DNA from 3 places in the Streptomyces sp. NPDC043726 genome. Region 2 is predicted to be linked to each of the others. Evidence: riboswitches for the same ligand, from Rfam matches in the RefSeq annotation. Region 2 holds a riboswitch; each other region holds the start of a gene.

Region 1 (4,271 bases), on a different contig from region 2:
GGGACTGGGCGGGCATGATGATCCGCCACCAGGGCGGACCCCGGGGCGGTGTCGCGCGGTCCGTGAAGAAGATGCGCGGCTATCTCGCCGAGCTCATCCACCGCAAGCGCGAGGCGCTGCCCGCCGAGCCGGCCCCCGGCGAGGACCTGATCTCCGGTCTCATCCGCGCCTCCGACCACGGCGAGCACCTCACCGAGAACGAGGCCGCGGCCATGGCCTTCATCCTTCTCTTCGCCGGCTTCGAGACCACGGTCAACCTGATCGGCAACGGCACCTTCGCCCTGCTCACCCACCCCGAGCAGCGCACCCGGCTCCAGCGGTCCCTGGCCGCGGGGGAGACGGGCCTGTTGGAGACCGGCGTGGAGGAGCTTCTCCGCTACGACGGTCCCGTCGAGCTGGCCACCTGGCGGTTCGCCACGCGGCCGCTCACCATCGGCGGCCAGGACATCGCCGCCGGCGACCCCGTGCTGGTCGTTCTGGCCGCCGCCGACCGGGACCCGGCCCGGTTCGCCGAGCCCGACACCCTCGACCTGGCCCGGCGCGACAACCAGCACCTCGGCTACGGCCATGGCATCCACTACTGCCTCGGCGCCCCGCTCGCCCGGCTGGAGGGCCAGACCGCGCTGGCCACCCTCCTGACCCGGCTGCCGGACCTCCGGCTCGCCGCCGATCCCACCGACCTGCGCTGGCGCGGCGGCCTCATCATGCGCGGACTGCGCACCCTCCCGGTCGAGTTCACGCCCCGCGACTGAGATTCGCCCTCCCGGTCGAGTTCACGCCCCCCGACTGAGATTCGCCCTTTGGTCGAGTTCACCCCCCGTGCCTGAACTCCCCCTTTGGCCGAGTTCACCCCCTGTGCCGGAACTCCCCCTTCCGGTCGAGTGCACGCCTACCTCCCCCTGAGGTGCCGTCAGGTCAAACGTGACACACCCTCAAGTCCGTGATCTTCACGTGATCTGTGCGGCATTAACTTGTGACAAGTGATCGTCTGCCGATACGTTCACTCGTCAACGCGACGCCTCGCCCCACCGGCGCCGCGTCGGTCCCCGCTGTCTTCGAAAGGCACCCGCATGCTCTCCGGGAACGGTCGTCACCGTCGCCCCCGCCAGGCTCCGGCTCTCATCGTCGCGGCCGGAGTGACCGGCTCCGCCATCGCCATCCCGCTGCTCGGCGCCTCGGGCGCCAGCGCCGCCGAGGGCAACACGTGGGACAGGGTCGCGGAATGCGAGAGCGGCGGCTCCTGGAGCGAGGACAGCGGCAACGGCTACTACGGCGGCCTTCAGGTCACCCAGGAGAACTGGGAGCGGTACGGCGGTACGACGTACGCCGACAGCGCGGACCAGGCCAGCCGTTCCCAGCAGATAGCCGTCGCCGAGCGCATCCTCGCCGACCAGGGGCTCGCCGCCTGGCCCACCTGTGGCCCGCTCTCCGGTCTGGACCCCAAGTCCGGTTCGGTCGGCGTCGACACGGGCGTCGAGGAAGAGGCGGATTCGCCCGACTCGTCTGAATCATCCGACTCATCCAGCTCGTCCGGTTCGTCCGGCCTGCTGGACTCCCTCGGCGGTGATGCCTCCGAGTCCGCGGCCGACTCGGACGCCGACTCCGACTCCGAGACGGACCCCGGCGCCTCCGCGTCGCCCGAAGCGTCGAGCGGCTCGCCGGAGTCGACGGGCTCGTCCGAGTCGGCAAATCCGAAGAAGTCGGACAAGTCAACCGAATCCGCGGAGGCTTCCGCGTCCAAGGGATCGAAGGGCTCGTCCGAATCATCCGGCTCGTCCGGGACGTCCGGCTCGTCCGGCTCGTCCGGCTCGTCCGAGAGTGACCCCTCGCGCGAGGCCGACGGTCTGTTCACGGGCATCTCCGGGCTGGACAACTCGGACAACATCCTCTGGGTCGGGAGCGATTCCGTCCTCGTCGACACCGGCGCCGGCCGTCATCGCGGCAAGCCCGCGGACGAGAGCGGGGCGGACGGGTCGTACGTCGTGCGCGCCGGCGACACCCTCGCGAGCATCGCCGACTCCCTTGACCTCAGCGGCGGATGGCGCGGGCTCTATGCCGCCAACGAGTCGGCCATCGGCCCCGACCCCAGCCGTATCACTCCCGGTCAGACCCTTGAAGTAGCGGACTAACCGGTCGAAAACCAGGGCCAGTTCGCGTCACGCTTCGCGCCGAATGTCCGCTTTGGCGAAAGTGTGGGATGAGTCTCAGAAGCCCTGATCGTCTTTGAAATTCCGCGGATCGCCTGTCTACGGTCATGACCGCTCGCAAGCAGCGGGCCCCGACTGCCGCACGCCGAATCCTGCCGGTGGCCGTACGGGAACAGTCGTCGCGTCATGCGCCGTAGGCAGGAGCGGGGGACCCAAGGTAAGCGCCGCGCCGGTCGGTTGACCGGAGCGGCTTGGGGTGGAGCCGTACGCCGAAAGGTGTACGGCCGGGCAACTCAACCGGCCCGAACCCGACAGCTCACCTCGCAGGCGTCGGTGAGGGGATCGATCCATGCTGTTTTCCGGCAAGGGCAAGCACCGTCGTCCGTCCAAGGCCACTCGCGCCATCGCCATCGCCGGTGTGACCGGCGCCGCCGTCGCCGCCCCGCTGATGGCGGCCGGCAACGCCTCCGCCGCCACCGCCTCCGAGTGGGACGCCGTCGCCCAGTGCGAGTCCGGCGGCAACTGGTCCATCAACACCGGCAACGGCTACTACGGCGGCCTGCAGTTCTCGGCCTCCACCTGGGCCGCGTACGGCGGTACGGCCTACGCCTCCACCGCCGACCAGGCCTCCAAGGCGCAGCAGATCGAGATCGCCGAGAAGGTTCTCGCGGGCCAGGGCAAGGGTGCCTGGCCGCACTGCGGCGTCGGCCTGTCGAGCGCCGCGTACAACGGCGGCTCCAGCACCTCCGGCTCCTCCGAGGGCACCGAGAGCACCGAGAGCAGCACCCCGGCGCCGCGTGAGACCGAGCAGCCCGCCTCCCGTTCCGCCGAGCGCCCGGCCGCCAAGAAGACCGTCACCACCCCGACCGGCAAGAAGGTCAAGAAGGGCGACGGCGAGTACAAGGTCACCAAGGGCGACACCCTCAGCACCATCGCCGAGGAGCACGACGTCAAGGGCGGCTGGGAGAAGCTCTACCAGCTCAACAAGGACATCGTTGAGGACGCCGACCTGATCTACCCCGGTCAGCAGCTGCACCTCAAGTAATCCCGTAGCCGAACCACAGGGCCCTCCTATCCGGGTCCTCCATACTGGAGGCCTCGTGAGGGTCACCCCCGTCCCCACGGGCTCCCCGCCCCGGTGCGTGTTCCCCCGTACGCACCGGGGCGGGGTTTCTTCTGTGAGCGGTCCTTCTACGAGCAGTTCTTCTCCCGTAGTTCACGGATCCTTTGTTCCGGCGAGAAACAATGGGTACCGTCTGTCCTTGTCCACGGGACGGTCGGTCGGCTGGCCGATGTCCCTCAGGCGGTTAGGCTCTAGTCGCAAGGCTCACGTGCCCCGCACTTCCAGCGTCACATCCCATGAAGGAGATGCTCGTGCCGTCCATCGACGTCGTCGTAGCCCGGGAAATCCTGGACTCCCGAGGCAACCCCACGGTCGAGGTCGAGGTCGGCCTCGACGACGGCAGCACGGGTCGTGCCGCCGTTCCGTCCGGTGCCTCCACCGGTGCCTTCGAGGCCATCGAGCTCCGTGACGGCGACCCCAACCGCTACCTCGGCAAGGGCGTCGAGAAGGCCGTCCTCGCCGTGATCGAGCAGATCGGCCCGGAGCTCGTCGGCTACGACGCCACCGAGCAGCGCCTGATCGACCAGGCGATGTTCGACCTGGACGCCACCGACAACAAGGGCTCGCTCGGCGCCAACGCCATCCTCGGCGTCTCGCTCGCCGTCGCCCACGCCGCCTCCGAGGCCAGCGACCTCCCGCTCTTCCGCTACCTGGGCGGCCCGAACGCGCACCTGCTGCCGGTGCCGATGATGAACATCCTGAACGGCGGCTCGCACGCCGACTCCAACGTGGACATCCAGGAGTTCATGATCGCCCCGATCGGCGCGGAGTCCTTCTCCGAGGCGCTGCGCTGGGGCGCCGAGGTCTACCACACCCTCAAGAAGGTGCTGAAGACCAAGGGCCTGTCCACCGGTCTCGGCGACGAGGGCGGCTTCGCCCCGAACCTGGAGTCCAACCGCGCCGCCCTCGACCTCATCATCGAGGCCATCAAGGAGGCCGGTTACACCCCCGGCGAGCAGATCGCCCTCGCCCTCGACGTCGCCGCCTCCGAGTTCTACAAG
Region 2 (4,271 bases):
GTCAACGCGGCCTCCATGCTGGCGGTTCTGGGCCTGGGCGCCCAGGGCGGCGAGGAGATCGTGCTCGCGTCCGACGCCGAGGGCGCGGACGCCGCCCTGGACCGTCTGGCGAAGCTGGTCTCCGAGGGCCTCGAGGAACTCCCCGAGACCGTCTGAGCATTCAGCGGACGCGGCACTCGCCGCACCCTTTGAAGGGCTCGCCCGAATTGCCGGGCGGGCCCTTCGCCTTTTCTGAATTCGGGCAGCAGAAATAGTCCCCCGCGAATTACCTGCTCTTTGTATACGGTGCGCGTGTTAATGACGCGGGCCCGACATGTTTACGGGATGTTGCGAATTCCTCACACGCTCGCCGGGGCCCGGGAGCCTGAGCCGATGCCTGCCGCTGGACCGCTCCGTGTGCGCGGCCGTGACGGCCCGCGCGCGGTCGCTGTCGCCGCGCGCCACCGCGTCCACGATCGCCCCGTGCTCCGCCCAGGTCTCCACGGGGCTGACCGGCGCCTCCACCGCGTACATCCAGGCGATCTTGTGCCGCAGCTGGGTCAGTACCGAGGTCAGCGCGGGGCTGCCGGAGGCCTGGGCGAGCGTCTCGTGGAACCAGCCGCCCAGGGAACGCAGATCCTCGCTGTTGCCCCGCCTGGCGCGCTCCTGACCGAGCCTCACCAGGCCGCGCAGCACCTTCAGGTGCGCCTCGGTGCGCCGCTGGGCGGCCCGCGCGGCACCCAGCGGCTCCAGCAGCGTGCGCATCTCCAGCAGGTCGGCGGCCTCCTGCTCGGTCGGCTCGGCGACGCAGGCGCCCGCGTGCCGCCGGGTCACCACGAAGCCCTCCGCCTCCAGCGTGCGCAGCGCCTCCCGGACGGGGACGCGCGAGATGCCGTAGCGCCGCGCGAGCAGTTCCTCGGTGAGCCGGCTGCCGCGCTCGTGGACACCGGCGACGATGTCGTCCCGGATCGCCGTGCATACCGAGTGCGCCGGAATACGCATGACCGACCTCCGCTTTAATCCCCGTGAAACGTCGACGACTGACGCGTGTTCAGCGACTCTATTCCAATGACTCGGAATTTCCGACGGCGGACCGGAATCCATGGATATTTTTTGGACAGCGGGGCCCCGAAAACGCCGAAAAACCCCGGCTCGGGAGCCGGGGTTCCGGGACGCGGTCGCGGGTGCGGGTGCGGGTGCGGGTGCGGGTGCGGTCAGAGGTTCACGCCGTGCGAGCGGAGGTAGGCGACGGGGTCGATGTCCGAGCCGTACTCCGCGGTCATGCGCGCCTCGAAGTGCAGGTGCGCCCCGGTGACGTTGCCGGTCGCGCCGGAGAGGCCGATCTGCTGCCCAGGGGTGACGGTCTGGCCCACCGAGACACCGATGGAGGACAGGTGGCCGTACTGGGTGTACGTGCCGTCGTGCATCTTGATGACGATCTGGTTGCCGTACGCCCCGCCCCAGCCGGCCTCGACGACGGTGCCCGTGCCGACCGAGCGGACGGAGGTGCCGCCGGCGGCGTGGAAGTCGACGCCGGTGTGGCTGCCGGAGGACCAGACGGCACCGCCGGCCTTGTAGCCGGTCGAGACGTAGGAGCCGGAGATCGGCGAGACGAAGGTGTTCAGGCGCTTGCGCTCGGCCTCGCGGGCGGCGCGCTCCTTGGCCTCGCGGGCCTCCTTGGCGGCCTCGGCGGCCCGCTCGCGGGCGGCCTCCTCGGCCTTCTTCTTCGCCGCGGCCTCCTCGGCGGCCTGCTGCTGGGCCGCGGCCTGGGCGTCGATCTCGTCGGCGATCGAGCCGCCGATGGTGATGACGGGGGTGATGCCGGTCTGCTCGGCGGAGGGCTCCGCGGCGAGGGCCGGGGCGGCGAGGGTGCCGACGACGCCGGTGGCGGTGAGCGCCGCGACGCCCGCCGCGCGGGCGGTGGTGCGCTGCATCCGGCTGGGACGACGGTGCTTCCCGGTGGCGCGGGTGAACGCCATGAAGTGGCTGGTCCTTTCCTTCCTTCTCGCCTACCGGGTTAGCTGACGGGTTCGGAGCAGGAAGGTCTCCTACGGACCCCCTCGCGCTGGGCGCGGGCGTCCGATTCACCCCAGGGACTACGGTGGGGTCCCCGGCTCCCCTGGCTTGCGCCGTACGGGGACTCGGCGATGACTGTCCGGTGCCGCGGTCGCGGCGCACTGCCTGACGGACAGCCCGGATGACGCTAAACGGGGCAACTTTCAATCCCCAAACGGATCACGGCTTTTGTAGCGCATGCCACAGGTCAGACAGGCAACCTCTCCCTCAATTCGGACATAAAGGGGCCCTGGTGGCGCTTCCGTCACCAGGGCCCCACACGCGCGTCGCCGCGCGTTCACAACCGAGGGTGTGTCTACTCGGCCGTCACGACGGTGACTTCACCGATTCCGAGGGCCTCGACGGGCTCCTTGATCTGCGCGGCGTCCCCGACCAGAACCGTCACCAGACGGTCCACCGGGAAGGCGTTCACGACCGCCGCGGTGGCCTCCACGGTGCCGGTCGCGGCGAGCTGGCGGTACAACGTGGCCTGGTAGTCGTCGGGCAGGTGCTGCTCGACCTGGTCGGCGAGCGTGCCGGCCACGGCGGCGGCCGTCTCGTACTTCAGCGGCGCCACCCCGACGAGGTTCTGCACGGCGACGTCCCGCTCGGCGTCGGTGAGCCCGCCCTCGGCGAGGGTGCGCAGCACCGTCCACAGGTCCTGGAGGGCGGGACCGGTGTTGGGGGTGTCCACGGAGCCGCTGATGGCGAGCATCGAGGCACCGGTGCCGTCCGGGGCGGAGCGCAGGACCTGCCCGAAGGACCGCACGCCGTAGGTGTAGCCCTTCTCCTCGCGCAGGACGCGGTCCAGGCGGGAGGTGAGGGTGCCGCCGAGGCAGTACGTGCCGAGGACCTGCGCGGGCCACACACGGTCGTTCCGGTCGGAACCGACGCGGCCGATCAGGAGCTGGGTCTGGACGGCGCCGGGGCGGTCCACGATGACGACGCGGCCGGTGTCGTCGGCGGTGACCGGGGGCACGGGCCGCGGCTCGGCCGGGGAGCCGGTCCAGGAGCCGAGGGTGTCGGCCAGGAGCGCGTCGAGGTCGACTCCGGTGAGGTCGCCGACGACCACGGCGGTGGCCGTGGCGGGGCGCACGTGCCGCTCGTAGAAGGCGCGTACGGCCGGGGAGTCGATGGCGGCGACGGTCTCCTCGGTGCCCTGGCGCGGACGCGACATGCGCGAGGTCGCCGGGAAGAGCTGCTTGGACAGCTCCTTGGCGGCGCGCCGGGAGGGGTTGGCCAGTTCGTGCGGGATCTCGTCCAGCCGGTTGGCGACCAGCCGCTCGACCTCGCTGTCGGCGAACGCGGGCGCCCTGAGGGCGTCGGAGAGCAGTCCGAGCGCCTTGGGCAGGCGGGAGACCGGCACTTCGAGGGAGAGACGTACACCGGGGTGGTCCGCGTGGCAGTCGAGGGTGGCGCCGCAGCGCTCCAGTTCGGCGGCGAACTCCTCGGCGGTGTGCTTGTCGGTGCCCTCGGAGAAGGCGCGCGCCATGATCGTGGCGACGCCGTCGAGGCCGGCCGGCTCGGCGTCCAGGGGGGCGTCCAGGAGCACCTCGACGGCGACGACCTGCTGTCCCGGGCGGTGGCAGCGCAGCACGGTCAGGCCGTTGTCGAGGGTCCCGCGCGTGGGCGCCGGGAAGGCCCAGACCTTCGGCTCGCCCGCCTGCGGCTGGGGGTGGAACTCCATCGGGGCGAGCTCGGTCACTTGGCCGTCTCCTCGTTCTCGTCGCTTGCTTCCACGGTGGCCTGGGACTCGAGGTCCTCGGTGGGTTCCTCGACGGTTTCCGTGGGGACCGTCGGCTCGTAGACCAGCACCGCGCGGTTGTCGGGGCGCAGCCGGGCCTTGGCGACCTCCTTGACCTCCTCGGCCGTCACCTCCAGCACGCGCCCCACGGCGGTGAGGGCGAGCTGCGGGTCGCCGAACAGGACGGCGTAGCGGCACAGTTCGTCGGCGCGGCCCGCGACGGTGCCGAGCCGGTCCAGCCACTCGCGCTCCAACTGGGCCTGGGCGCGCTCCATTTCCTCGGCCGTCGGGCCCTCGGCGGCGAACCGGGCCAGCTCCTCGTCGATGGCGGCCTCGATCACCGGGACCTCGACGTCACCGGAGGTCTTCACGTCCAGCCAGCCGAGCGAGGGCGCTCCGGCGAGCCGCAGCATGCCGAACCCGGCGGCGACGGCCGTACGGTCGCGGCGCACGAGCCTGTTGTAGAGGCGGGAGGACTCACCGCCGCCGAGGA
Region 3 (4,271 bases), on a different contig from region 2:
AAAGAGGCTGCTCATCGCTCTCCGAGTCTAGGGCGCCCCACTGACAGCCCGCCGCCACCCTGAGGAGATCGGCCGGTTTCAGAAGCCGAGGATCTTCCAGACCTGGCCACCCGGGGTCTTCTCACCTTCCAGGACGGTGCCGTCACGGTCGGCGATCGACCAGGCAGAGACGTAGACCTTGCCGTCGTACGGGTCCACGGCGACGCCCGCCGGGAACGGCACCTTCACGTGCGTACGCCTGCCGTTCGAGACCTTCGTCACGACGCCGCCGAAGAGCTGGCTGACGTACAGGTCGCCGCTGCCGTTGACGGCGAGGCCGCTGATCGGGCCGAAGCCGGACTTCCAGCCGAGGATCTTGCCGCTCCAGGGGTCGACGCGCCACACGCGCGCGGTGGGCTTCTCGGTGAGGCCGTTCAGCTCGCCGACGTAGAGCTTGCCGTCGGGGCCGAGGGCAAGCGACGTGGGGACGGACTCGCGGCCGTTGTGGTCCGGGAAGACCGTGAAGGGGCGGGCCTTGCCGGACCTGGAGATCTCGACGAGGTCGTTGCCGGCCGCGTCCGCGACGATCTTCCGGCCGTCCGGGAGGGCGAGGACGGCGTACGGGTTGGACTCCAGGCTCGCCTTGTGCGGGTTGTGCTTCAGCTCCACGGCCGACACGTCGGCGGCGATCCTCGCCTTGCCGTGGCCGACGCGCAGCAGCTTGCCGAGGGTGTTCCAGGGCGGGCTGGCCGGCACCCCGGCCTCCGGCGGCACGAAGGTCTCCACGCCCCACACCTCGCCGTACAGGGCGGAGACACCGTCGACGCCGGTGGCGAATCCGCCGTCGGGGGCGGCGCCCGAGGGCAGCCCCTTCACCACCCTGTGGTGCTTCCACGCGCCCCCGTCCCAGTAGATCTTGGTGACGGCCGAGGTGAGCCCGACGCAGGTCTCCCCCTCCGGCCCCTCCCCGATGCACTTCCCGCCGCCCCGGCCCGCCTCGGCGACGTACAGCCTCCCCTGGTCGTACGAGAGCTGGCGCGGGTTGTCGAGCCCGCTCGCGATCACCCGGACGACCGGCCGGCCGTCCCCTCCCCCGCTCGCGCCGGCGGGCGCGACGCCCGCCGTGGCGGCGAGCGCGACGCCCGTGGCGACGACGAGTGACGTGCGCTTCCTCATGCCCTTACCCCCTACTCACCACCGCGGCTCACACGACCGCGGCTGGCTGGAAGCTAGCGCCCGGAAGCGGGCGGAAGACGTCACTCCGGAGGAAATACGTACATGTCGATGCAGATCAGTCCGCATTGGCCACGCCCCGCGATGCCCTGACCTAAGGTCACGAAAATGTATCGGGCATATCACCCATCAACCTTCACAGGGGCCACACGAGTTGGCTACCGTGCCGGTCAGGCCGTACGACCCCCACCGGCGAACCCCGCCGGGCCGCGCGGCCTCCGCCGAGTCCGTTGCCCGCCCACGGCAACCGGAGCCGGGGACCCAACCGACATTGGGGTGAATCGACCCGACTCCCTTACCGGGACGAGGTCGTAGGGCAACCCTTCCTAACCACCCGCCCGAACCCGACAGCTAACTCGGTAGGCGGAGCACGGAAGGAGTCGCCTCCCTTGGCGTCGCACCGCAAGTCGCGTCCCGCCGGTACGCGCGTAGCAGGCATACGCACCCCTGCCCTGGCCACCGCGGCCCTCACCTCCGTGGCCCTGCTGTCCCAGACGGCCGACGCCAGCCCGGCCGCGGACGACAAGCCGAGTCTCGAAGAGGTCGAGAAGAAGGTCGATGACCTCTACCGCCAGGCGGAGACGGCGACCGAGAAGTACAACGCGGCCAAGGAAAAGACGGCCAAGCAGCGCAAGCAGGTCGACACGCTCCTCGACGACGTCGCCAAGCGCACCCAGAAACTCAACGACGCGCGGGAGGAACTCGGTTCCTTCGCCGCCGCGCAGTACCGCACCGGTGCCGCCGCCCCCGACACCGCGACCTTCCTGCTGGCCGACACCCCGCAGGACTACTTCGACCAGACCCAGCTGATGAACCGGATGACCGGCCGTCAGAAGGAAGCGGTCGACGACTACGTCACGCAGCAGTCCGAGACGATGAAGAAGCGCCAGGAGGCCACCGAGAGCCTCCAGACGCTGAACGAGTCGCAGAGCGATCTGAAGACCGCCAAGTCCACGGTCCAGAAGAAGCTCTCCGACGCGCGAAAGCTGCTCTCCGAACTCACGGCCGAGGAGAAGGCGCGGCTCGCGGAGATCGAGCGCAAGAAGCAGGAGGAGGCCGCGCGCAAGGCGGCCGAGCTGGCGAAGCAGCAGGCGGAGGAGCAGCGCCGCCAGGAGGCCGCGGAGGCGGCACAGCAGCAGGAGACCGGCTCCACCGGTTCCGGCTCCACCTCGACCGGCACCGGCGAGTCCGACTCCACGGCGGACTCCTCCTACGCCACGAAGGCCGAGAAGGCGCTCGCCTTCGCCCGCGCGCAGATCGGCAAGCCGTACGTCTGGGGCGCCACGGGCCCGGACTCCTACGACTGCTCCGGCCTCACGCAGGCCGCCTGGAAGGCCGCGGGCGTGGACATCCCCCGCGTCACCTACGACCAGGTCAACGCCGGCACCACGGTCTCCCTCGCCAGTGCCCAGCCCGGCGACCTCGTCTTCTTCTACGACGACGTCACCCACGTCGGCATCTACATCGGCAACGGCATGATGATCCACGCCCCGAAGCCCGGCACGTACGTGCGCGAGGAGTCGATCTACTACGACGGCGAGGGCTCGATCCACAGCGTGGTCCGGCCCGCCTGAGCCACGGCGGCACGCGCGCGGGGCTTCCTTTCCGGTACCCCCGCGTGACGGGGGCTTCCCTTTCGGCGCCCCCGCGTGAGCCCCCGCTCTCCCGTGCGGCCGACCTCGGAGCCACACCGCACGCGCGCGTGGGTGCTTTCGTGCCCCACGCGCGCGTGGCCCGCCGGGAACGCGCCCGGTGCTCCATAGCATCGGCCGCATGCCCGGCACCTCTGCCCTTCGCTCACTCCGCGCCTGGTGGGCGCCGCGTCCTCCGGCGGCCGGTGCCGCGGTGATGGCGACCGGCATCATCTCGGTCGGCCTGCATCTCACCGGCTACGAGGTCCTGTCCCGGATCGCCCTGGCCGTGGGCTGCGTCGCCTGGCTGGGCCTCGCCGGGGACTTCGTCGTACGGCTGGTGCGGCAGCCGGAGCGCTGGCGGCAGGAGGCCGGCACGCCCGCCGCGCTCACCGCCGTCGCGGCGACGACCGTGCTCGGCACCCGCTTCTCCCTGCTGGGCTGGCAGTACCTTGCCGAGGCCCTGCTGGCCCTGGCCGCCCTGCTGTGGCCGGGCCTGCTCTACGTCGTCGTACGGCACTGGCGGCGCCCGATGCCCGGCGGGGTGTTCCTCGGCTGTGTGGCCACCCAGGGGCTCGCGGTGCTCGGCGCCGTCCTCGCCGCGGCGGAGTCCTCCGCCTGGCTCGCGCACGCGGCGCTGGTGCTGTTCTGGCTGGGCCTCGTCCTCTACGCCTGCGCCCTCGCCCTGTTCGATCCGCGCCAGGTGCTGGACGGCGCCGGTGACCAGTGGGTCGCGGGCGGCGCGCTGGCCATCTCCGCGCTCGCCGGTTCCAAGCTGATCGCCGCCGACGGCCCGCGGCTGTACCTGTGGAACGAGGACGCCGACGACGTCCTGCACACGGTCACCGTCGCCCTGCTGGTGCTCGACCTGGCGTGGTACGCCGTCCTCGCCGTCGCCGAGCTGGTCCGGCCGCGGCTGCGCTACGACGTCCGCCGCTGGGCGACCGTGTTCCCCCTCGGCATGACGGCGGCGGCGACCCTGTCGGTGGCCACCGCCGTCGATGTGTCCTGGCTCGAGACCCCCGGCGAGGTCCTGCTGTGGATCGCCGTCGCGGCCTGGCTGGCCGTCGCCGTGGGGGCGGTGCGGGAGGAGCGGGCCTACGCCGCCGCCGCGACCGCGGACGCCGAGCTCACGTCCACAGCACCGCGATGAAGATGTTCGCCGTGGTGAGCAGGCCCACCAGGCCGAAGAGGTTCTTGTCCACCTTCTCGTCGTCCCGCTTCACGTAGACGAGACCGAGGATCACGATCAGCAGGGCCAGCTTCACGCCGATCTTGACGTTGTCGACGGTCTGGTCGTCCGCCTGGTTCAGCCCGACCAGGATCACGCCGGTGACGAGCATCGTCGCCGCGCCGTGCAGCATCGCCGGCACGAACCGTGCGGTGCCCTGGCCCATCGCCTTCATCTGGGTGAGGAAGCCGCCCAGG

Evidence for each region. Region 2 has a riboswitch for cyclic di-AMP ahead of AC068Z_RS34175 (M23 family metallopeptidase). Riboswitches for the same ligand answer to the same signal wherever they lie in the genome.
Region 1: another riboswitch for cyclic di-AMP. It lies ahead of AC068Z_RS12770 (transglycosylase family protein); the one in region 2 lies ahead of AC068Z_RS34175 (M23 family metallopeptidase).
Region 3: another riboswitch for cyclic di-AMP. It lies ahead of AC068Z_RS03095 (C40 family peptidase); the one in region 2 lies ahead of AC068Z_RS34175 (M23 family metallopeptidase).

The regions. Positions count from the first base shown of each region.
Region 1 covers NZ_JBWKCI010000004.1:97,260-101,530, reverse strand. The annotation lists gene AC068Z_RS12780 (cytochrome P450 family protein) at 1-752, shown strand, start outside; gene AC068Z_RS12775 (LysM peptidoglycan-binding domain-containing protein) at 1,137-2,129, shown strand; cyclic di-AMP (ydaO/yuaA leader) riboswitch at 2,327-2,492, shown strand; gene AC068Z_RS12770 (transglycosylase family protein) at 2,497-3,192, shown strand; gene eno (phosphopyruvate hydratase) at 3,522-4,271, shown strand, end outside.
Region 2 covers NZ_JBWKCI010000014.1:127,810-132,080, reverse strand. The annotation lists gene AC068Z_RS34185 (HPr family phosphocarrier protein) at 1-156, shown strand, start outside; gene AC068Z_RS34180 (GntR family transcriptional regulator) at 295-981, opposite strand; gene AC068Z_RS34175 (M23 family metallopeptidase) at 1,194-1,958, opposite strand; cyclic di-AMP (ydaO/yuaA leader) riboswitch at 1,972-2,136, opposite strand; gene AC068Z_RS34170 (M16 family metallopeptidase) at 2,351-3,739, opposite strand; gene AC068Z_RS34165 (M16 family metallopeptidase) at 3,736-4,271, opposite strand, start outside.
Region 3 covers NZ_JBWKCI010000001.1:676,796-681,066, forward strand. The annotation lists gene pcrA (DNA helicase PcrA) at 1-15, opposite strand, end outside; gene AC068Z_RS03090 (ScyD/ScyE family protein) at 79-1,155, opposite strand; cyclic di-AMP (ydaO/yuaA leader) riboswitch at 1,422-1,593, shown strand; gene AC068Z_RS03095 (C40 family peptidase) at 1,602-2,786, shown strand; gene AC068Z_RS03100 (tellurite resistance/C4-dicarboxylate transporter family protein) at 2,986-3,996, shown strand; gene AC068Z_RS03105 (hypothetical protein) at 3,974-4,271, opposite strand, start outside.